2 regions of the Caballeronia sp. LZ029 genome follow, and region 2 is predicted to be linked to the other one. Evidence: predicted binding sites of a transcription regulator. Region 2 holds the regulator's gene; the other holds the start of a gene.
The links. Region 2 encodes FliA, which starts transcription of late flagellar genes. Its sites were predicted from a motif close to CTAAAGTTTNNNNNNNNNNNGCCGNTA; they were not measured.
Positions count from the first base shown of each region.

Region 1: QCE73_RS00800 (flagellin) is a predicted target of FliA. The motif match lies at 6,938-6,964, and genes of this name have one in related genera.

Region 1 covers NZ_JARUXO010000001.1:162,119-173,451, forward strand. The annotation lists gene QCE73_RS00775 (MBL fold metallo-hydrolase) at 1-125, shown strand, start outside; gene QCE73_RS00780 (ABC transporter substrate-binding protein) at 132-1,727, opposite strand; yybP-ykoY riboswitch at 1,913-2,088, shown strand; gene QCE73_RS00785 (sodium:calcium antiporter) at 2,177-3,187, shown strand; gene QCE73_RS00790 (flagellar protein FliT) at 3,299-3,598, opposite strand; gene fliD (flagellar filament capping protein FliD) at 3,616-5,142, opposite strand; gene QCE73_RS00800 (flagellin) at 5,331-6,839, opposite strand; gene QCE73_RS00805 (aldo/keto reductase) at 7,084-8,034, shown strand; gene rpsU (30S ribosomal protein S21) at 8,381-8,593, shown strand; gene QCE73_RS00815 (hypothetical protein) at 8,708-9,085, opposite strand; gene QCE73_RS00820 (hypothetical protein) at 9,102-9,527, opposite strand; gene QCE73_RS00825 (DNA-3-methyladenine glycosylase I) at 9,965-10,570, opposite strand; gene QCE73_RS00830 (BadF/BadG/BcrA/BcrD ATPase family protein) at 10,685-11,333, shown strand, end outside.
Region 2 covers NZ_JARUXO010000001.1:3,017,255-3,028,587, reverse strand. The annotation lists partial or broken gene putA (trifunctional transcriptional regulator/proline dehydrogenase/L-glutamate gamma-semialdehyde dehydrogenase) at 1-1,961, shown strand, start outside; gene QCE73_RS14275 (branched-chain amino acid ABC transporter substrate-binding protein) at 2,062-3,210, shown strand; gene QCE73_RS14270 (cytochrome b/b6 domain-containing protein) at 3,250-3,771, opposite strand; gene QCE73_RS14265 (PepSY domain-containing protein) at 3,792-4,055, opposite strand; gene QCE73_RS14260 (thiamine pyrophosphate-binding protein) at 4,134-5,840, opposite strand; gene flhF (flagellar biosynthesis protein FlhF) at 6,152-7,954, shown strand; gene QCE73_RS14250 (flagellar biosynthesis protein FlhG) at 7,947-8,864, shown strand; gene QCE73_RS14245 (RNA polymerase sigma factor FliA) at 8,880-9,614, shown strand; gene QCE73_RS14240 (GGDEF domain-containing protein) at 9,616-10,710, opposite strand; gene QCE73_RS14235 (aromatic ring-hydroxylating dioxygenase subunit alpha) at 10,901-11,333, shown strand, end outside.

The DNA.
Region 1 (11,333 bases), 2.9 Mb from region 2:
TCGACATTCATCAGATGACATTCGCGCTCGGCGAAGCGCTCGCGCATCTGAACCTGCTCTGGCTCGATGGAACGTTGAAGCGTCAGACCGGCGACGATGGCGTGATCCGCTTCACGCCGGCCTGACATTATTCACTGCACCGAAACGCCGCCGAAGTTCACGCGCCCGAACGGACTCACGTTATAGCCGCTGACATTCGCACGCGTGAGCGCGGCGGCCGTCGGATACACGAGCGGAATCCACAGCGCCTGATCGTGGATGATCTTCTGCGCATCGACATACGCCTTCGTGCGCTGCGCGACATCGGCTGTCGATTTGCCGTCGGCGATGAGTTTGTCGAGCTGGCTGTCGCAATAGCGCGCGAAGTTGATGCCCGACTTCACCGCGTTGCAACTGAAGAGCGGCGACATGTAGTTGTCCGGGTCGCCGTTATCGCCGGCCCAGCCCATGAACAGCATGTCGTGCTGACCTTGTTTCGCTTCCTTGATCAGTTCGCCCCACTCGATCACCTTCACCTGCGCCTTCACGCCGATCTTCGCGAGGTCCGCCTGCAGCAGTTCGGCGCCGGCTTTCGGATTCGGATTCAGCACGCTGCCGTTCGGGCGGACCCAGATCGTCGTGTCGAAACCGTTCGGGAAGCCGGCGTCGGCGAGCAGCTTCTTCGCATCGGCGGATGAATACTTGTACGCCGTGACGTTCTTGTCGTAGCTCCACGTATTCGGCGGATACGGATTCACCGCGGGCGTGGCCGTGTTGTCGAACACGGTCTTCATATACGTCGTGCGATCGAAAGCCATGTTGATCGCCTGACGCACCTTCGGATTATCGAGCGGCTTCTTCTGCGTATTGAGCGCGACGAACGCCGTCATGAACGCGGGCGCCTCGCTCACTTTCAGCGATTTGTCCTTCTTCGCGTCGAGCACATCCTGCGGCTTCGGCGACAGCGCGATCTGGCATTCGCCCGCCTTGATCTTCTGCGCGCGCACGGACGCATCCGGCGTGATCGCGTAGATCAAACGGTCGATCTTCGGCTTCGGGCCCCAGTACGCCGGATTGACGTCGTAGCGGATCACCGAATCCTTCGTATAGCTTTTCAGCACGAACGGCCCGGTGCCGATGGGCTTGCTGTTCAGATCGTTTTGCTGGTTCGCCTTCAGCAGCTTGTCGGCGTACTCGGACGAGTAGATCGAGGCGAATCCCATCGTGAGAATCGGCACGAAGGTCGCGTTCGGCTCGTTGAGCTCGAATTTCACGGTGTGGTCATCGACCTTCGATACGGCCTTGATGAGCTTCACGAGGCCCATCGACTGCGCGTGCGGAAAGCCGCTCGCGCCCGCGACCTTGTGCCAGGGATTGCTGTCCGACAGCATGCGCTCGAACGTGAAGACGACGTCGTCGGCGGTGAGCGGACGCGTGGGCTTGAAGTAGTCGGTCGTCTGAAACTGAACGTTCGGACGCAGATGGAAGGTGTAGGTCAGGCCGTCGCTGCTCACGTCCCACTTTTCCGCGAGCGAGGGCGCGACCTTCTTCGCGGCTTCGTCGTAGGAGACGAGCGTATTGAAGATGACATCCGCCGACGCATTGGTCGTCACGAGCGAATTGAATTGCACGACGTCGAAGCCATCCGGGCTCGATTCGGTGCAGACGGTAAGCGGCTTGGACAGCGCAAGCGTCGGCGTGGCGAAGCATGCCACTGCGGCGGCTGCGGCAAAAAATTTCAGGCGCATGAGATCTCCCGATCTTCATTTTTGTTCGTGGATGAGCATGGCGCGCACGCAGCAAGCGACGCGCCCGGCGCGGCTAGATTAGCGAATGCATCGTGCGCCGACAACGATTCGATCGGCATACGCATATTCATGACATTTCTCCGCCGCACATGCGCGGCTTGCCCAAACCGGGCACAGCAGGCTAAACTTGCGCCGTCTTTGGGGAGTAGCCTTCCTTCGTGAGCGAAGGAGAACGCGTCAACATCCTCGGCCCTGCTGCCGTGGCGCGTTCGACCGGAACGGTTTGGCGAGACCATCGATGCGCTATGTCGTTCTTGGTCGGACGGCGCGTGGCGCATCGTGGTTCGCTTGACGTCCGGCCGTGGAATCATCGTGTCCCCGCAACTACAACATCCCTGTCTCTCGCGCACGCTTGCGCGCCTGTCGCATGTTTCGATGCGAGGTGCCGCATGACGATGCTCTTCCTCGAACTCGCGTTGATGCTCGCGATCATTCTGGTCGCCTCGGAGCTTTTCACGAATGCGCTCGAACATCTCGGCGAACGGCTCGGCATTTCCGAAGGCGTGACCGGATCGCTGTTCGCGGCGGTCGGCACGGCGTTGCCGGAGACGACGGTGCCTATCATCGCATTGCTCGGCGGTACATCGAGCCGTGCGGTCAACGAAGAGATCGGCGTCGGCGCGATTCTCGGCGCGCCGCTCATGCTCGCGACGCTTTCCACTTGCCTGATGACGGTCGCGATTCTCAAGTCGCGCGGCTTGCGTGGACGGATCATGCCGGAGCGCAGCGGCTTCACGCGCGATCTCAACTTCTTCCTGTGCGCGTTCCTGATCGCGTGCGCCGCGATGTTCGTGCCGCATCATGCGTGGCAGGTGCGTGCGCTGTTTGCGGCTGGCCTGGTCGGCGTTTACGTCGTCTATGTGATTTCGACGTTCAGGGCTTCGGCGAAGCTCGTCGAGGGCGGGCATGGGACGGAGGCGCCCGAGGCCCTGTTCGCGTCGCGTCTCGGTTTGAAGACGTCGCTCGGCACGATCATGCTGCAGTTTCTCGTGGGCATCGTGTTGCTCGTCGGCGGCGCGAAGGGGTTCATTCACGGCGTCGAGGGCGTGTCGCATGCGCTGGGGATTTCGGCGCTGCTGCTGTCGCTCATCATCATTCCGATCGCCACGGAATTGCCCGAGAAGGTGAACAGCATCATGTGGGCGCGCAGAGGGAAGGACACGCTCGCGTTCGGCAACATCACCGGGGCGATGGTGTTTCAAGGGACGTTGCTGCCGGGAATCGGCATCATGCTGACGCCGTGGGAGCCGCGGGTCGAGGTGCTGACCGGCGTGCTGATCACGCTCGCGGCGGCGGCGTGGCTGCGGTTCAACGCGAAGGATAACGGCGTCGTGCTGTGGGCGCTGCTCGGAAATGGCGTGCTGTACGCGGCGTATCTCGCGTTGACGCTCGGGCGCTGAGAAATAAGAAATGCCCGCCGAAGCGGGCATCAAGAGCGAAGCAGCGCGCCGGACATCGGCGCGTTGTTCTTGTTGTTCTTAGAAGTGTTATCGGCGCGGAAAAAGAAAACTTTAGAACCGCGCTGCCTGTTGATACCGGCTCGCGGCCTTCGCTCCGTCCATCGAACGGCGATAAGTCTCCGAAAGCGCCGTTTGCGCCGTGTGGGCACGCGCGGCAACTGCATCGATGCTTGCCTGAATCTTGCGAATGACGATGAGCGCCTCCGCAGGCTGCTCGGCCTGCAGCGCCATCACGAGCGGCGCGCGCGCTTGCGCGAGCTCGGCGGCATGCGCCCAGTCGTCCTTGCCGACGGCTTCGTCGATCGCTTCGGTCAACGCCCAGGCGTTCTGGATCAATTCGTTCTGGTTCATGGTCCGGTGCCTTCCCGTTACTTCGAGTTCGTAGCCAGCGCGCCCGCGCTGTTGGTGCCGCCGAAGAGCGCGGTCAGATAGCTCGATTGCGTGGCCATCGACGACATCAGCGAGTTGAGCGCCGTGAACTGGGCGTTATACGAGGTCGTCAACTGCTGCGTGTACGAGGTGAGCTGCGTCTGCTGATCCGCGATGCTCGTCAGGTCGTCGTTGAGCGCGCTCGTGCGCGTGTCGATGATGCCGCCCGTTTGCAGAAACGCCGTGAGGCTCGTGTTCAGTTGCGCCGCGACGCCGTCGGTCGAATTGAAGAGCGAAGCGACGGTGCCCGAATTGTTCGTCAGCGCGGCGGTGAGCGCGTCTTCGTCCGTGCTGAGCGATCCGTCAGGCTGCAACGTGATGCCGATCGACGCGAGGTTCACCTTGCCCGTTCCCGCGCCGATGCCCTTGCTGATCGTGCTCGCGAGCGTGTTCTTGATCGTGTTCATCATCGAGTCGCCGAGCAGCGCGCCTTGCGAGCTGGCCGTCGAATCAAACGAGGTGAGGGATGCCGCCGTGCTGATGAAGTTGTTGTAAGCCGTCACGAACGAGTCGATGGCCGTCTTCTGGCCGCTGACGTCCTGGCCGATCGTGAGCGTCTGCGTCGTGCCGACCGAGTCCGCCGTGATCGTCATCGAGACGCCCGTGACCGCTTCCTTGATCGTATTGCTCGCGCTCGTGACCGGCGTGCCCGCGACGGTCAGATGCGAGTCCACGCCCGAGCTCGACTGCGCCCAGCCGTTCGCGCCGTCGATCGTCGTGTGCTCGGCAACGGTAATGGTCTTCGTCGAATCGTTCGGATCGGGGTCGGTCGTCGTGGTGGACGATTTGACCGCGAGCTTGTTGATCGCCGAGCTGCTGTCATCCGCGTTGACGGTGACGTTGATGGCGTTGGCGAGTCCCGTCGACGTGGAGCGCAGCACGAGGTGCGCGCCGTCCGAACCGTTGACGATGGTCGCCGAAACGCCGGGATTGTCGGACGCCGAATTGATCGCCGACACGATGCCCGAGAGCGTGTTGTTGGTGTCGTCGAGCTTGATGGTGCTCGTCTTGTCGCCGACCTTCAGCGTGATCGAGCCGGTGCCGAGCTTGTCGGTCGACGAGAACACGCCGGACGTGAGCGATTGCGCCGACGCGACATTCGTCACCTTCACCGCGTAGCTGCCCGCGACCGCGGTGGTGTCGGCGCTGCCCGTGAGGCCCTTGCCGTCGGCGGTGGCGGTGAACGAGCCGAGCGTCTTGCCGTTGGCCAGATTCGTGATCGAGCTCTGTAGCAGCGAGAGCACGGACTTGAGCGTGCCGATCGCGGTGAGCTGCGTGTTGTCGGCCGTTTTCTTGTTGTTGAGCGCGTCGGTCTGTCCCGCGACCTTCGCGTTGACGATCGCGGTGACGAGCGAGTTCACGTCCATCGTCGAGTTCGTGGAACCGCTGATGATCGACTGCGCGGCCTGCTGGACGGCGCTCGTCGGATCGACAGTGGAACCCGTTGACGTGGCTACGGTGGTCATGTGTACTCCGGTCGTTTTCGCTTCGCGATCGTTGGAAATTGGGCGGGAGGCGTCATCTCCCGGAAATGCGCACAGGGAGACGAGCTCCCGGTGCGCTGACTGCTTGTGCTTCTTTGCTGCGATGTTTTGTTACATCCGGCGCGCATTGTACTGATGACGCGCGCCGGTTACAGCGTCGGCGATGATGCTTAGCCGAGGAGCTTCAGAACCTGCTGGGGCATCGAGTTCGCTTGAGCCAGCACCGAGATACCAGCTTGTTGCAGCACTTGAGCCTTCGAGAGGTTCGCGGTTTCCTGCGCGAAGTTCGCGTCGGTGATCTGCGACTGAGCCGACGACAGGTTGGTCGATTGTTGCGTCTGCGTTGCTGCGATCGACGAGAAGCGGTTCTGTGCAGCGCCCAGACCTGCCTGGATGCTGTTCACCGCGTTCAGCGCGTTGTCGATCGATTCGATCGCGACGTTTGCGCCGTTCGCCGTCGTCAGGTCGATGCTCGACACGGCAACCGGGTTGTTGGTCGCGTTCGCCGTTGCGATCGCTGCGCGGCTGGCCAGTTCGTTGGCCGTGCCGAAGCCGGTCGGAGCGGTGGCGCCGAGAGCGCCGGCCGCGGTGAAGGCGAGCGTCGAGCCGGCGCCAGCCGTGCCCGGCGTGACCGTGAACAGCGAAGCTGCGCCGCTCGAGAGCGCGTTGCCGCTCTGGTCGGTGAACTTGAAGCCGCCGCTACCGTCAGCGAGAACGTTGATCGACGTGATCGCGGCGGATGCGCCGGTTGCTGCCGTACCGTCTGCATTCAGCGCGACGCCGGAGATCGTGCCGAGGTTCTGGTTCGCCGTCGCATACGTGCCGGTGCCGGTCGCGCCGTTCGTCGAGCTGATCGTGCCGAGAGCCGTTGCGGCAGTGCCCTGAGCCGTCGCTTGAACCGTCTTCGCGAACGCGTTCGAGCCCGACAGCGTCAGCGGCTTCGGATTCGTCGTCGAACCGGCCGTGCTCGAACCGAACAGCGACGTCGTCACGCTCGACGACAGCGCCTGGTTGTTCTGGTCGGTGAACGTGAAGCCGCCGTTGCCGTCAGCCAGCACGTTGATCGACGTGATCGCCGGGGTCGTGCCTGCCGAAGCGGCTGCGCCAGCGCTGTCGAGGCTGATGCCGCTGATCGTCGAGATCGTCGTGCCCTTTTGCGGCACGCCGCCGCCGAGCTGAGCAGCCGAGACGCCCTTGCTCAGGTCGATGCTGATCGTCTGACCGACGTTCGCGCCGACCTGGAAGCTGACCTGGCCAGCCGAACCGTCGAGCACGTTGGTGCCGTTGTACGTGGTTTGCGAAGCGATACGGTTCACTTCAGCGATACGTTGCGTCACTTCCTTCTGCAGTGCTGCCTGGTCGGTCGACGAGAGCGAGCCGCTCGAAGCCTGCACGGCCAACTGACGGATACGCTGAAGGTTGTCCGTGATCTGGTTCAGGCCGCTCGATGCCGTCTGGGTCATCGACACGCCGTCGTTCGCGTTCGAAACGCCTTGGTTCAGGCCGTTGATCTGCGAGGTCATGCGCGAAGCAATCGCTTGACCGGCGGCATCGTCAGCAGCGCTGTTGATGCGCTTGCCCGACGACAGGCGGGTGATGGCCGACGACAGCGCGCTTTGCGTGTTGTTCAGGTTCTGCTGGGCAACCAGCGAGTTGATATTGCTATTGATACCGATCATTTTTTGCTCTCCTGGGAGACTTGGTCTGGCTTTGGCTTTGGCACCGAGTGTTGCCTGGCGGTCCTGCGCTCGGTGATAGCCGGCCGCCTACTTGTGGTTATCGGGCCCCTCGAAAAAAACTTAAGCCCTGCGCAAACGATTTGTGTAACGAATGCGCTCGTAAGCCTGCGAACGCTCGCCCAGCAAGGCGCAGGTTTCGCGCGTATGCTTTTCGATCCGTTCTTTTCGCGCATTCGGAGCACACATGCAGACACGCAGCATCGGCACATCGGACCTGAAAATTGCGCCGCTCGTCTTCGGCGGCAACGTATTCGGCTGGACTGCCGACGAGCGCACATCGTTCTCGATCCTCGACGCGTTCGTCGACCACGGCCTGAATTTCATCGATACCGCGGACGTCTATTCCGCCTGGGTCGAGGGGCATCAGGGCGGCGAATCGGAGACGATCATCGGCAAGTGGTTCAGGGAAAGCGGCAAGCGCCATCGGGTCGTGCTCGCGACGAAAGTCGGCAAGCTCGGCACGCGCGCCGGGCTGACGGCGGCGAACATCGCGGCGGCCGTCGACGATTCGCTGCGGCGTCTCAAGACCGATTACATCGACGTCTACTTCTCCCATTACGACGACGAGAACACGCCGCTCGATCAGACGCTCGACGCGTATCAGAAGCTCATCAAGGCGGGGAAGGTGAGGGTGATCGGCGCGTCGAACTACACGGGCGAGCGGCTCGACGCGGCGCTTGCGATGGCGAAGGAGTCGGGCCTGCCGGCTTATCAGATCCTTCAGCCGGAATACAACCTCTACGATCGCGAAGGCTACGAAACCGGTCTGGAGCCGGTGGCGCAACAGCGCAAGATCGCGGTCGTGCCGTACTACGGGCTCGCGAGCGGTTTTCTGTCGGGCAAGTACCGGTCGAAGGAAGACACGCGGCACAAGGCGCGCGGCTCGCGCGTCGAAAAATATCTGAATGCGCGCGGTTTCAGGATTCTCGATGCGCTCGACGAAGTCGCGAAACGCAACGACACGACGCCCGCAACCGTCGCGCTCGCATGGATGATCGCGCGCCCGAGCGTGACGGCGCCGATCGCCAGCGCCACGTCGGTCGCGCAACTCGAAAGCCTCGCCGCCGCGACGCGCCTGCAACTCGCCGCCGAAGACATCCAGCTCCTCGACGAAGCCAGCGCGTGGCAGAAATAAATCTGTTGCATCAATGGGTTGGATGGATCGGGGGAGTTGGCAGTGGTGCGGTGTTCTGGTAACATCGCGCCCGAATCGAGAAATGTGCCCGATTTCCTGCCTTCGTCGCTGAGAATGACAACGTCAACAAGCAGCGGCGAACGGCTCCGAAACGCGCGTTCGTGTGGTTCCTTCGAAAGCGCATGCCGCTTTGGCGGCTGAATCCCAACGATCTCTTTTCCGGCCTCCGTGGCCGCTTTGCTCGTGTCCGCCGCGCCATTCATGTCCGGCGGACGATCGGAGTGCCGGGGCGCGGCAGCTCTATCGTCGCGCGCTTGAAAATACGTTTAGCAAACTCAGGATTTACATGACCACTATCGTCCTCAAAGAAAACGAGCCGTTCGATGTCGCGATTCGGCGTTTCCGCCGTACCATCGAGCGCAATGGCCTCATCGCCGAACTGCGCGAGCGTCAGTCGTACGAAAAGCCGACCACCGAGCGCAAGCGCAAGAAGGCAGCTGCTGTCGCGCGTCTGCGCAAGCGCCTGCGCAGCCAGATGCTGCCGAAGAAGATGCACTAAGCATCTTTGGCCGGCGAGAGTTTTCGGATTCTCGTCCGCATGGCAAAACGGCGGTGCGACCCGTATGGGCGCACCGCCGTTTTGTTTGTGCTTCGAACTACGCTATTGCGCGTGTCACACGAACGCGTGACGCTTTCCGAGCGCGGAGAGCAGTTCCGGCCACTCGTCGATATCGGCGTAATCGTGCACTTCCTCAAGCTCGATCAAGAGATCGATGATGTTCGGATCGTAGGCATTCACGTTCGATGCGTAGAGCGCGCGCAACAGCCCGCCGTCCCGCGCATGACGGTAGTACGAGATGCCGACGCCTTCCAGCTCGGGCTCGTACAGCTCGTCGCGCACGAGCGAGCCGATCGCGCACTTGCGGCCTTCCGGACTGCGGAGCCGGCACGAACCGTTGTCGTCTTCGGACACCGCGCGCTGCATCAGCAAGTGCTCGCTGACGCGCTCGTAAATCTCCTTCGGGCTCAACATCGTAATGGGGCTCAACATCACAGCACCTGCGATATCACGCAGCCGTTTTGAGAAGTTCGGCGGACAGCCCGAACTGACGCGCGATCGACGTCAGACGCTCGCGCCACTCCCACTTGCCGAAGACGTCGTGCACGTTCTGCAGACAGGAGAGCAATTCGACGGTATTGGGATCGAACACGTTGATGCGCGCACGAAGCAGCGCGCGCCTGAGCGCCGCGACGCCGACATCCATGTACGCCGGCACCTGCTCGGGCGGCTTCGCGATATAGCGAATGGGCACGCCTTCCATCGCGGTGATGTAGTCGCGCGGCTTGATGAAGCTGCCGACAGGACAGCCGCCGCAGTAACCGCGATAGGCGCCGCCGCCCTGCGGCAGCAAAGCCGCTTGCCCTTGCACAAAAAGATGCTGTACGGCGCCGTTGAAAATCTCCTGATGGGTCAGGAAGTTCAAGCTTTTCATGATCATCTCCCCTGCGCCCCTGCGCAGCGGCCGTGCGTTTGAGTTTTCGAGAAGCTGCACCTGCTTACCGGAGCGGCGGCGTCGTTGCGAATGTGGCGCAACCTGAATGAACGCTTCGCTGCTCGGACACTGCATCGAGCACGGCGGTTTCCCGGCCTGGCTCGCGTCGGATTTCTACACTCAGTGAACGATCCGTACACCGTCAGTTATAACGGTTCGGTCCGGTAAAAAGGTGCGCCAGCGCACGCGAGGACGCCATTTTTACACGGCTCGTACGTTCGTGCAGTGCGGAAAACCCGGCAAAAAGCCTTGCAGTTCGGGGCATTGCGCGTGCTTCACTGCAAAAAAATCGGCTTCTATAGGTGTTTACGCCGAGAGGCGTATTTTGTACTCAGACGTGTTGCCAAAAAGCAAAAATTTCCCGCATACGAATGTCTTCAGCGTGTGGATTTGGCGGCAGTCTTCCTTTTTGTCTTAGGTTTTCCTCGCGATATGCAACCGGCGGCGTGATCGTTGACCAAACCGGTGGCTTGCATGAAGGCGTAGCAAATGGTCGTGCCGATGAACTTGCAGCCGTACTTCTTGAGCGCCTTGCTCAAGGCGTCGGATTCGGGCGTGGACGCGGGCGTGGGATTCGCGACATCGCGCGGTGTATCGATGGTTTTGCCATCGACGAAAGACCAGACGAAGTCCGCGAACGAGCCGTGTTCCTGCTGGATCTGCTGCACGGCGCGCGCATTGAGCACCGCCGATTCGATCTTCGCCCGGTTACGCACGACGCGCGCGTCCTGCACGATCCGTTCGATGTCTTTCTCGGTGAAGCGCGCCACCTTGGCGATGTCGAAGCCCGCGAAAAGCGTCCGATAACCCTCGCGCTTGTTGAGGATCGTCGACCAGGAGAGCCCGGCTTGCGCGCCTTCCAGAATCAGCATTTCGAACAGATGCTGGTCGTCGCGCGAAGGCACGCCCCATTCGTCGTCGTGGTACTGGATCATCGCGTCGGTCGTGGCCCAGGCGCAGCGGGTGTGATCGGTGTCTGCCATTGCGAGTCCTCGTCGTTTTTTTGGATCGCGTCAGCATAGCCGAACGTCCGCGCCGCGCCACCTCTGCCATTCGGCCAATTGGCGCGCGCCGTGGCCACCGGTAAGCTTGCGTCCATGACTACATCCTCGACATCGGAATTCAACGGCTTCCTGCTCGGCATCGACGGCGGCGGAAGCGGCACCCGCGTCGTCCTCGCGGACGCCCACGGCACCGAGCTCGCACGCGCGAATGGCGGACCGTCGGGGCTCGGGCTCGGCGTCGAACGTGCGTGGCAGTCCATCGGCGATGCGTGCCGGCGCGCGTTCGACGCAGCCGCGCTGCCCTTCGACTGGCGCGACTGCGTGCTGGGCTGCGGACTCGCGGGCGTGAACAACGCGGACTGGCTCGCGGCCTTTCACGCGTGTGCGCCGGACGTGCGCGCGTTGCGCGTGGAAAGCGACGCCTACACGACCGTCCTTGGCGCGCATGGCGGCGAATCCGGCGTGATCGTCGCGCTCGGCACGGGCAGCATCGCGGCGTCGCTGGACGAGGCGGGCGTGTGCCGCATCGCGGGCGGCTACGGCTTCCCGAGCGGCGACGAAGCCAGCGGCGCGTGGCTCGGCCTGCGCGCGGTCGTTCATCTTCAACGCGTGCTCGACGGCCGCGCGACCGAAGACGCATGGTCGCGCGCGCTGCTCGCACGCACCGGCGCGACGGATCGCGACAGTCTCGTCGTGTGGCTTTGCGCCGCGAACCAAACGGGATACGCGACGCTCGCGCCGA
Region 2 (11,333 bases):
ATCCGTCGGACTTGCGCGATATCGTCGGCACGGTCGTGGAAGCGTCGCCGGAACAGGTGAGCGCGGCGATCGCGAACGCAGTGGCCGCCGCGCCGATCTGGCAGGCGACGCCCGTCGAAGATCGCGCCGATTGCCTCGCGCGCGCCGCCGATCTGCTCGAAGCGCAGATGCACACGCTGATGGGCCTCGTCGTGCGCGAAGCGGGCAAGTCCTTGCCGAACGCGATCGCCGAGATTCGCGAGGCCATCGATTTTCTGCGTTACTACGCGTCGCAGATTCGCGCCGAGTTTTCGAACGATACGCATCGTCCGCTCGGTCCGGTCGTGTGTATCAGCCCGTGGAACTTCCCGCTCGCGATCTTCATGGGGCAGGTCGCCGCCGCGCTCGCGGCCGGCAATCCGGTGCTCGCGAAGCCCGCCGAACAGACGCCGCTGATCGCCGCGCAAGCCGTGCGCATTCTGCGCGAGTCGGGCGTGCCCGCGGGCGCGGTGCAGCTGCTGCCGGGCAATGGCGAAACGGTCGGCGCGGCTTTGGTCGCCGATCCGCGCACGCGCGCCGTCATGTTCACCGGCTCGACGGAAGTCGCCCGCCTCATCAACAAGACGCTGTCCGAGCGCCTCGACCCGGACGGCCGTCCGATTCCGCTGATCGCGGAAACCGGCGGCCAGAACGCGATGATCGTCGATTCGTCGGCGCTCGCGGAGCAGGTGGTCGCGGACGTGCTGCAGTCGTCGTTCGATTCGGCCGGCCAGCGCTGCTCGGCGCTGCGCGTGCTGTGCCTGCAGGACGATGTCGCCGATCGCACGCTCGAAATGCTGACGGGCGCGATGAAGCAGCTCGCGGTCGGCAATCCGGATCGTCTGTCGGCGGATGTCGGCCCGGTGATCGATGCGGACGCGAAGCGCGGCATCGACGCGCATATCGCCGGGATGCGCGACAAGGGCCGCAACGTCACGCAACTGCCGCTGCCGGACGCGTGTGCGCAAGGCACGTTCGTGCCGCCGACGCTCATCGAGCTCGACAGCATCGACGAGTTGAAGCGCGAAGTGTTCGGCCCGGTGCTGCATGTGGTGCGTTACCGCCGTTCGAACCTTGATAAACTCCTCGACCAAATTCGCTCGACGGGTTATGGCCTTACGCTCGGCATCCATACGCGTATCGACGAAACCATCGCGCATGTGATCGCGCGGGCGCATGTGGGCAACATCTATGTGAACCGTAACGTGATCGGCGCGGTGGTCGGCGTGCAGCCGTTCGGCGGCGAAGGTTTGTCGGGCACGGGTCCGAAGGCGGGCGGCGCGCTGTACTTGCAGCGTCTGCTGGCGAAACGCCCGACCGGTTTGCCGAAGTCGCTCGCGAGCACGCTCGTCGTCGATCAGACCGCGTCGAAGGACACGCCCACGGCGGCGCTCACCGCGTTGCGCGACTGGGCGATCGGCGAACGCGATCCGCAGACGGCCGCGCGCTGCGATGGCTATCTGCAGCATGTGATGGCCGGCGCGACGGCGGTGCTGAACGGCCCGACGGGCGAGCGCAACACGTACACGCTCGGCGCGCGCGGCACGGTGCTGTGCGTGGCGGCGACATCGAGCGGCGCGCGCGCGCAACTGGCCGCCGCGCTCGCGACGGGCAACCGCGCGTTGTTCAGCGGATCGGCGGGCGAGCAACTGGCGGCGTCGCTGCCGGCATCGCTGAAGCCGTATGTCCAGGTGCGCCGAGCGGCGGAGGACTTCGACGCCGTGCTGTTCGAAGGCGACAGCGATGAACTGCTGTCGCTCGTGAAGGAAGTCGCGAAGCGCACGGGACCGATCGTATCGGTGCAGGGCGTGGCTGCGGGAGCGTTCGCCGACGCTGGCCACGATGGCGAAGACTACGCGCTCGAACGTCTGCTGACGGAACGCTCGGTGAGCGTGAACACGGCGGCGGCGGGCGGCAATGCGAATTTGATGACGATCGGTTGAGACACCCCTCGAGCGCTCGATTCAAACGAATTCAAACAAGCGGCAGCAGGCACGGCGATCCCGGCACAAGCTGCCATCCACACTGGAACCAGGAGAAGCTATGAAGCACACGATGACCAAGCTGGCAGCAGCCATGACGCTCGCCGGCCTGTCGCTCGCGGGGACCGCATTCGCACAGCAAGCCGAGGACGTGAAGGTCGGTTACGCCGGACCGCTGACCGGTGCGCAGGCGCACTACGGCAAGGACATGCAGAACGGCATCACGCTCGCTGTCGAAGATTTCAACGCCACGAAGCCGACGATCGGCGGCAAGCCGGTTCGCATCGTGCTGAACTCGGCCGACGACCAGGCCGACCCGCGCACGGGCACGACCGTCGCGCAGCGCCTCGTCGATGACGGCATCAAGGGCATGCTCGGCCACTTCAATTCGGGCACGACGATCCCGGCATCGCGCATCTACGCGAACGCGGGCATCCCCGAAATCGCGATGGCGACGGCGCCCGAATACACGACGCAAGGCTTCAAGACGGCCTTCCGCATGATGACCTCCGACACGCAGCAAGGCTCGGTCGCGGGCGAGTTCGCGGTGAAGAACCTGAAGGTCAAGAAGATCGCGATCGTCGATGACCGCACGGCATACGGCCAGGGTCTCGCCGATCAGTTCGAGAAGGCGGCGAAGGCAGCGGGCGGCACGATCGTCGACCGTGAATTCACGAACGACAAGGCTGTCGACTTCAAGGCGATTCTGACCAAGATCAAGTCGACGAACCCGGACCTCGTGTACTACGGCGGAGCTGATTCGCAAGCCGGCCCGATGGTCAAGCAGATGAAGACGCTCGGCTTCCGCGCGCCGCTGATGGCAGGCGAAATGGTGAAGACGGACACGTTCCTGAAGATCGCGGGCGACGCCTCGGACGGTACGGTGGCATCGCTCGCCGGCCTGCCGATGGACGAAATGCCGGGCGGCGCGGACTATTCGGCGAAATACAAAAAGCGCTTCAACGAAGACGTGCAGACCTACTCGCCGTACGCCTACGACGGCGCGATGGCGATGTTCAACGCGATGAAGGCGGCCAACTCGACGGACCCGGCGAAGTACCTGCCGTTCCTCGCGAAGACCGACATGCAGGGCGTGACGGCTAAGCACCTGTCGTATGACTCGAAGGGCGATCTGAAGAACGGCGGCATCACGCTGTACAAGGTTGTCGGCGGCAAGTGGACGACGTTGCAGAGCGTGGGCGGGAAGTAAGGCTGCGGGTTGAGCTAAAAGAGAGCCTCGTGATTCAGGTCACGAGGCTTTTTTGTTTTCGGCGTCGCGTTTGTGGCCCGTCACCATCGCCCCGATCAAATTCTCCCGCGTCCACACGCTCATCAACACCGCGGCCGCGACATGCACGCACACGCAAACCTCGACCGCGACCGACAGCCACGTATGAACCTCCTGCGGCCAGTCCTCGCCCCAGAACGCGTCGAGCCTCATGATCCAACCGGACACCGCGAGCGCGAGAATCAGAAGCCAGAGAAACAACGCCATCAATCCGCCGAGCGGATTATGCGAAACGTGATGCATCGGCTTGCCGTTCGCAATCGATTTCAGATAATCCGAGAGATGCGAACGCGTCGGCCACCACGCGGCAAATCGCGCGTGACGCGAGCCGATGAAACCCCAAACGATACGCGCGGTAACAAGCCCGGCCGCCACATATCCAAGCAAACGATGCGTGGAATCCGTCGGCCCGAACAGATTCCACAAGACGATGCCCGCCACGGCCCAGTGCGTGAGCCGCACCCACGCGTCCCAGACTTTCACGCGGGCAAAGTCCGTCACGCTTACTCGACTTCCGACTTCACGACAGCCAGCGTCTTCGTGTCGTAATAGATCTCGACTTTCTTGCCGTTCTTGTCGTGGCCGTAGATCTCATAGCAGTTGCCATCGACCTTGAACTTGCGAATCTTGTAGCCTTGCGACTCGAGTTGAGCCTTGGCATCCGATTCCTTCATCCATTCGCTCTTCGGATGCGCGGTGCAGTCTGCCTTCGCGAAAGCCGCGCCCGAAAAGCCCAACGCCAATGACAACGCCAGAATCTTAAGCATCGCTAACTCCCTGTGTTTTTGAACTGGCTACTCTACTGCCACCGGGAGCGGTCTGCAAGAAGATTGAAAGTTTGTCCCTTAGCGCGTGCCTTGCCGGCGAATTTGTTCGAGTGTCGCGCCCGGTGTGCTCTGATCCTGCGGAATGCGGATCTCGATCAACGCGGGCAGGCCGGATTTCCGGGCGCGTTCGAATGCAGGCATGAACTGATCCGTCGTTTCGACGAGTTCGCCGTGCGCGCCGAACGCGCGCGCAAACGCGACGAAATCCGGATTCGTCAGCCCCGTCCCATGCACGCGATTCGGGTAATGCCGCTCCTGGTGCATGCGGATCGTTCCGTACTGCGCGTTGTTCACGACGATGAAAATCACCGGCAATTCATATTGCATCGCCGTGGCGAGTTCCTGACTCGACATCATGAAGCAGCCGTCGCCCGCAAACGCGATCACCGTGCGGTCCGGATAAAGCGACTTCGCGGCGATCGCGGCGGGCACGCCGTAACCCATCGCCCCGCTCGTCGGCGCGCACTGCGATCGGAAGTGCCGATACGAATAGTGCCGATGCAGCCAGGTCGCGTAATTGCCCGCGCCGTTCGTGAGGATCGAATCGGCGGGAATCGTTTCCGCGAGCTGGCGCATGATGTCGCCGAGCTGGACATCGCCGAGCATCGGACGCGGCGTGCGCCATTCGAGATACGCGGCGTGCGCGGCTTCGGCCTCGCCATGCCACGCGATATTCGCGGGCGGCGTCAGCGCCGCGAGCATCGACGCGATTTCCGGCATGCCCGAGACGATCGGCAGATCGGCGCTGTACACGCGGCCGAGTTCTTCCGCGCCCTGATGCACGTGGATGAGCGTCTGCTTCGTCTTCGGGATGTCGAGCAGCGTGTAGCCGCCCGTCGTCGATTCGCCCATGCGCGGGCCGAGCACGAAGAGCACGTCGGCATCGCGCACGCGTGCGGCGAGCGCCGGATTGATGCCGAGCCCGACATCGCCCGCATAGTTCGGATGCTCGTTCGACAGCGTGTCCTGATAGCGGAATGCGCAGCCCACCGGCAAGCGCCATTGCTCGACGAAGCGCGCGAAATCCTGCGTCGCATCAAGCGTCCAGCCGCTGCCGCCCGCGATCACGAACGGCTTCTTCGCGTTGGCGAGCAGTTCGCGCAAGCGATCGATTTGCGCCGCCGCCGGCGATGCCGCCACGCGCTGATAACGCGGCGCGGGCAACGCGGCGGCGACGGCTTCGGTCAGCATGTCTTCCGGCAGCGCGAGCACGACCGGACCCGGACGTCCCGAGGTCGCCGTGTGAAACGCGTGGCTCATGTATTCCGGCACGCGGCGCGGATCGTCGATCTGCGCGACCCATTTCGCCATCTGCCCGAACATGCGCCGATAGTCGATTTCCTGAAACGCCTCGCGGTCCATGTGATCCCGCGCGCATTGGCCGATGAGCAGGATCATCGGCGTCGAATCCTGAAACGCGGTGTGCACGCCGATCGACGCGTGCGTCGCGCCCGGCCCGCGCGTGACGATCGCGACGCCCGGTTTGCCCGTCAGCTTGCCGACCGCTTCGGCCATGTTCGCCGCGCCCGCCTCGTGGCGGCAGACGATCGTCTGAATCTGCGAGGTTTCGTCGTGCAGGGAATCGAGCACGGCGAGAAAGCTCTCGCCGGGCACGCAGAACACGCGCTCGACGCCGTGATGCACGAGCGCATCGACGAGAAGACGCGCGCCGGTAGTTTGATTGTCGGGAGAAGCGGATTGCGCGGAGGGGACAGCGGACGCCATGCGAAGAACTCTCCTGTGAGTGTCCGGATCGTCGCGGATGCGGGCCGGACAGTGAGCGAATTGCCCTAAAGCTTACGCCGTCGGGCGAGCGCGCGGCCAGAAGCAAAGCGGAATTTTTTCCCGGCGAGCGCGGCCTGTTCGCGCCGTCCGCGGCATTTCCATCAGCCGAAATACCCCTTTTTCTCGCCCCTTATCCAGCGATGGAGAAAGGGTGGAGTTCGCAATAATGGCTTCACTGAAAAGCGGACACGGCAACGAGCCAAGCGGGTCCGCCTCGCAAAGATCGCAGTCTCACCTCATCGGGGGCAAGTTTGAACATTCGTAAATTCATCGGCGCGAACAGCCGCGACGCACTGCGCCAGGTTCGTGAAGCGCTCGGCCCCGATGCCGTGGTGCTGTCCAATCGCACGCTGGATGATGGTTCCGTGGAGATCGTCGGCGTCGCGGACAGCGATATCGCGTCGATCTCGCCGGCCGCGAAGGAACAGGCCGTGCGCTCGGCGGGCTCGTCGCGCGCCGCACTGGCCGCCGCGGCCGCCGCGCTGCCGGCGAAGCAATCCGCCGCGAATCCCTACACGAGCGGCGACGTGTTTTCGTCGGTCTTCGGCGCGAACACCGACGCCGACGATGAAGACGATTTCGCGCACGAACACGAAGCCGCTTCCGACGAAGAAGCGCCGCGCACGATGGCCGACTCGAATCCGTGGCTGATCGAGCACGCGAAGCGCATCGCGCAGCAGGCGACGATGCCGTCGAACCGTCCGCTGACGGCGTCCGCCGCGATCGCTCGCGGAATGGGCGTGCCGGTTCCGGTCGCTGCGCAAGAGACCCGCGCCGAGAGGACCCCAGAAGCAGGCAAGTACGCGATTCGCCAGCAAGCGCAAGCGCAGGCTAACCGCGCGGAAGCGATCGCTCAGGCGCGCGTTCAATCGACCGTCGAAACGCCCGACTGGGCACGCGAAGCCGCGCAGGTCGCCGCACGCCGCGCTGCGCAGAAGATCAACGCGAGCGCGCCGCACTCCGAAGCACCGGCGGCGAGCACCGCGCCGGCTGCGCAGGAAGGCGCCTTCGAAGGTCTGCCGGCGAACGCGGCGGCGGTCGTGACCGAAGCGATTCGCGCACGCATGGAGCAGGTCGTCAACGAAACGGTGATGAACGAGCTTTCGTCGATGCGCTCGATGATGGAAGAGCACTTCTCCGGTCTGCTCTGGGGCGAGCGCCAGCGCCGCAACCCGACGGGCGGCGCGCTGACCAAGCGTCTGTTCGCCGCCGGTTTCTCCGCGCAACTCGTCCGCATGATGGTGGACAACATGCCGGAGATGGAAAGCGTGGAAGGCGCGCTCGAATGGGTGCAGGAAGTGCTCGAATCGAACATCCCGGTGATGGATAGCGAAGATGCACTGATGGAACGCGGCGGCGTGTTCGCGCTGATGGGCCCGACGGGCGTCGGCAAGACGACGACCACCGCGAAGCTCGCGGCGCGCTGCGTGATGCGCTTCGGCGCGAGCAAGGTCGCGCTGCTCACGACCGACAGCTACCGGATCGGCGCGCACGAGCAACTGCGCATCTTCGGCAAGATTCTCGGCGTGTCGGTTCACGCGGTGAAGGACGCCGCCGACCTGCAGCTCGCGCTTTCCGAACTGCGCAACAAACATATCGTGCTGATCGACACGATCGGCATGAGCCAGCGCGACCGCATGGTTTCCGACCAGATCGCGATGCTGTGCGGCGCGGGCCATCCGGTGCAGCGCATCCTGCTGCTCAACGCGACGAGCCACGGCGACACGCTCAACGAAGTCGTGCAGGCATACAAGAGCGCGGCGGATCAGCCGCCGCTCGCGGGCTGCATCCTGACCAAGCTCGACGAAGCGACGAATCTCGGCGGCGTGCTCGATACGGTCATCCGCTACAAGCTGCCGGTGCATTACGTGTCGACCGGCCAGAAGGTGCCGGAGAACCTGTACGTCGCGACCAAGCGTTTTCTCATCAAGAGCGCATTCTGCATTCCCCGCGACGGCTCGCCGTTCGTGCCGCAGGACGAAGAAGTGCCGGCGCTGCTCTCCGCGCTGTCCGCGCGCGCCACGACCGAACTGCATGGGGTGCACTTTGGATAAGTTCGTGCTCGACCAGGCGGAAGGTCTGCGACGGCTGCTCACGCGTGCCGGTTCGCGCGTGGTGGCGGTTGCGGGCGGGCCGGCGGGCATCGGGTGCACGTCGGCGGTGGTGAATCTCGGCGCGGCGCTGTCCGTGCACGGCAAGGATGTGCTCGTGATCGACGAGCATCAGGACGCGGGATCGGTGAGCCGCATGCTGGGTTTGTCCGATGCAGGCGCGCTCGCCGCGGTGATGTCCGGCCGCCGCGCGCTCGCCGATGTCGTCGAGCGCACGCCGTTCGGCTTCTCGCAGATCGCCGCACCGCGCGACGAGCGCATCAGCCATGACGCCGCGCAGTGCCGCGCATTGCTCGATGGTCCGGCCGACATCGTTCTGATCGATGCGCAACTGGACCGTCACGGCGCGCTGTCGACGCTCGCGGCTCAGGCGCATGACTTTCTCATCGTGACGCGGGTAGCCGCGTCGGCGATCACCGAGGCGTATGCGTGCATGAAGCGGCTGCATTACGCCCATGCGATCGGCCAGTTCCGCGTGCTTATCAATCACGTGCAGAACCCGGCTGACGCGGCGGTCGCGTTCGACAACCTGTCGGGCGTCGCGAGCCGGTATCTGGCCGTGTCGCTCGTGCAGGCAGGGTATGTGTCCGAGGATGCGCGCGTCGCTCGGGCAAAGGAACTCTCACGCTGCGCAGTCGAAGCGTTCCCGGCCACGGCCGCGGCCCGCGACTACCGCGCGATCGCGGCGGAGCTCCTCCACTGGCCGATGCGTCCCGCGCCGTACATGCGCGCGGCGAACGGCCAGCCAGACGCGCGAATTCCGGTTGGCGACTCTGAACAGGGCGGGCGGGAGGCGGCGCATCGTGTGGCCGCGCTTCACGACTTTGCAATGAGCAGCACGGCGTCGATGTGATCAAGATAGGTGACCATGATGTATAACGCCCAAGGCAAACTCTCACAGTCGGACGTCCTGACGAAATATGCGCCGCTCGTTCGTCGGCTGGGGCTTCAGCTCGTCGCCAAGATGCCGGCGAGCGTCGATCTCGACGATCTCATCCAGGCCGGCATGATCGGTCTGCTGGACGCGGCGAGCCGCTACAAGGAAGATCAAGGCGCGCAATTCGAAACCTACGCGAGCCAGCGCATTCGCGGCGCGATGCTCGACGAGCTGCGCGCCAACGACTGGCTGCCGCGCAGCATGCGCAAGACGTCGCGCGAAGTGGAATCGGCGGTGCATAAGGTCGAGCAGAACCTCGGCCGCTCCGCGAGCGAGACGGAGATCGCCGAGCACATGAAGATGCCGCTCGACGAATATCAGTCGATGCTCCAGGATCTGCACGGCAGCCAATTGATCTACTACGAAGACTTCGACCGTTCCGCCGACGACGAGCCGTTCCTCGACCGCTATTGCGTCGATCGCTCGGACCCGCTTTCGGCGCTGCTCGACGACAGCCTGCGCGGCGCGCTGATCGAAGCGATCGACAAGCTGCCCGAGCGCGAGAAGCTGCTGATGAGCCTCTACTACGAACGCGGCCTGAACCTGCGCGAAATCGGCGCAGTGATGGAAGTGAGCGAGTCGCGCGTGTGCCAGTTGCACAGCCAGGCGGTCGCGCGTCTGCGCACGAAGCTGCGCGAGCAGGCGTGGACGAGCGTCGAGGCCTGATTCAGCTCGTTTCGAAGTCGCGCGTTTCGGCGAAGACCGTTTTCCCTTCGCCGAGACTTTTCGCGCGATACATCGCACGATCGGCGGCACGCAGCACGGCGGTGATGCCGGATTGCTGCGCGCTCGTCGCGCTGGAAAGCAGACACGCGCCGATGCTCGCCGATACCGACACCGGCCGCTCCTGCACCGATGTCATCGCGCCGAGAATCGAGTGAATGCTGTCGGCCACCGACAGCACCGCCGCGCGGTCGCGCACCTGATGCGCAAGCACGACGAACTCGTCGCCGCCCAGACGCGCGATGGTGTCGGACTTGCGCATGCGCTTCGCGAGCGATTGCGCGAAGGCCTGCAGCAGCATGTCGCCGACGGCGTGACCGTAGGTATCGTTCACTTCCTTGAAGCCGTCGAGATCGATGAGAAGGAGCGCGGTGGCATCGTCGCCATCGGTTTCGCGCGCGGTCATCGCACGATCGACGATCCGTTCGAGCGCGTATCGGTTGGACAGGCCCGTGAGCGGATCGGTCGATGCCTGACGCGCGAGATCGCGATTCGCATTGCCGAGGCGATCGACGAGCACGCTCAAATACACCGATGCGCCCAGCACGCTCAATCCCAGCCCGATCGCGGCGGGAAGATTGGCGCGCCACCACGGCTGCCAGACGCCGAGCGCCATCACGACGACGAGCGCCGTCGCGCATGACACCGCGAGCGTGCGCTTGCCGTAACGGCATCCCGAGCCGATCAGAAACCAGAACATCACCCAGATGAGCGGCAGCGCGATTGCGCCGCCCGCCGCGAGCGCGAGCCCGAGCAGGGTTTGATCGGCGATGGTCGTGACAGTGAGACGCTTCTCCGACGGCGTGCTCATGCGGTTGACGATCAGCAGCGTGGCCGCACCGTAAGACACGTAGAGCGCGATGAGACGCGCGACCGCCAGTGCATCGTAGGAAGGGCGGAGCCACGCGAAGATGCCGTAGGCCAGAAGAACCGCCGCTCCCATCCAGACCCGCAGCGTGGCCTGCTCGCGTTCGGGATTCCGGTGCTCGGACCATGCGAAGGCATAAGGCCGGCGTGCCGGTTGATGCGCCTGCTCCATACTGAACCCCTGGATGGTGATTTCTTTCTTTTATCTTGCTGTCTTTACTGCGGCCCCGTCGCGTGGCATCGGCTGAATGGAGTGGTATCGAATTGCGCCGAGCGAGCGATCCGCTATTTTGCAACGTTTTGCGAAGACGCTGTGTTTCGTGTAATAACGGCTTTCGCACTTCTATTTCCGATTCACCGTGATGCGCGACGAATCCATTTCTCTGGCCGGCGAATGGCTGCCGGTCTGCAATAGCGAAGACGTTCCCGAAGGCGGCGCGCGCGGCTTTGTCGTCGCCGATGAGCGCATCGTCGTGTGGCGCGACAGTATCGGCGCGGCGCATGTGTGGCGCGATTACTGTCCGCATCGCGGCGCGCAGTTGTCGCTCGGGCATGTGATGCGCGATCAGATCGTGTGCCCGTATCACGGCTGGCGTTACGACATCGAAGGGCAGTGCTTGCGGATTCCATCGAATCCGTCTTTGCGTCCTCCGAAACGTGCCTGCGCGACGACGTTCGTCAGCGAGGAGAAGTACGGCGTCGTGTGGATGTGCTTCGGCGAGCCGGCTGACGCGCTCGACTTCTTTCCCGAAGCCGCGATTCCCGGTGGCCGGCGCATCAATCTCGCGCCGCAGA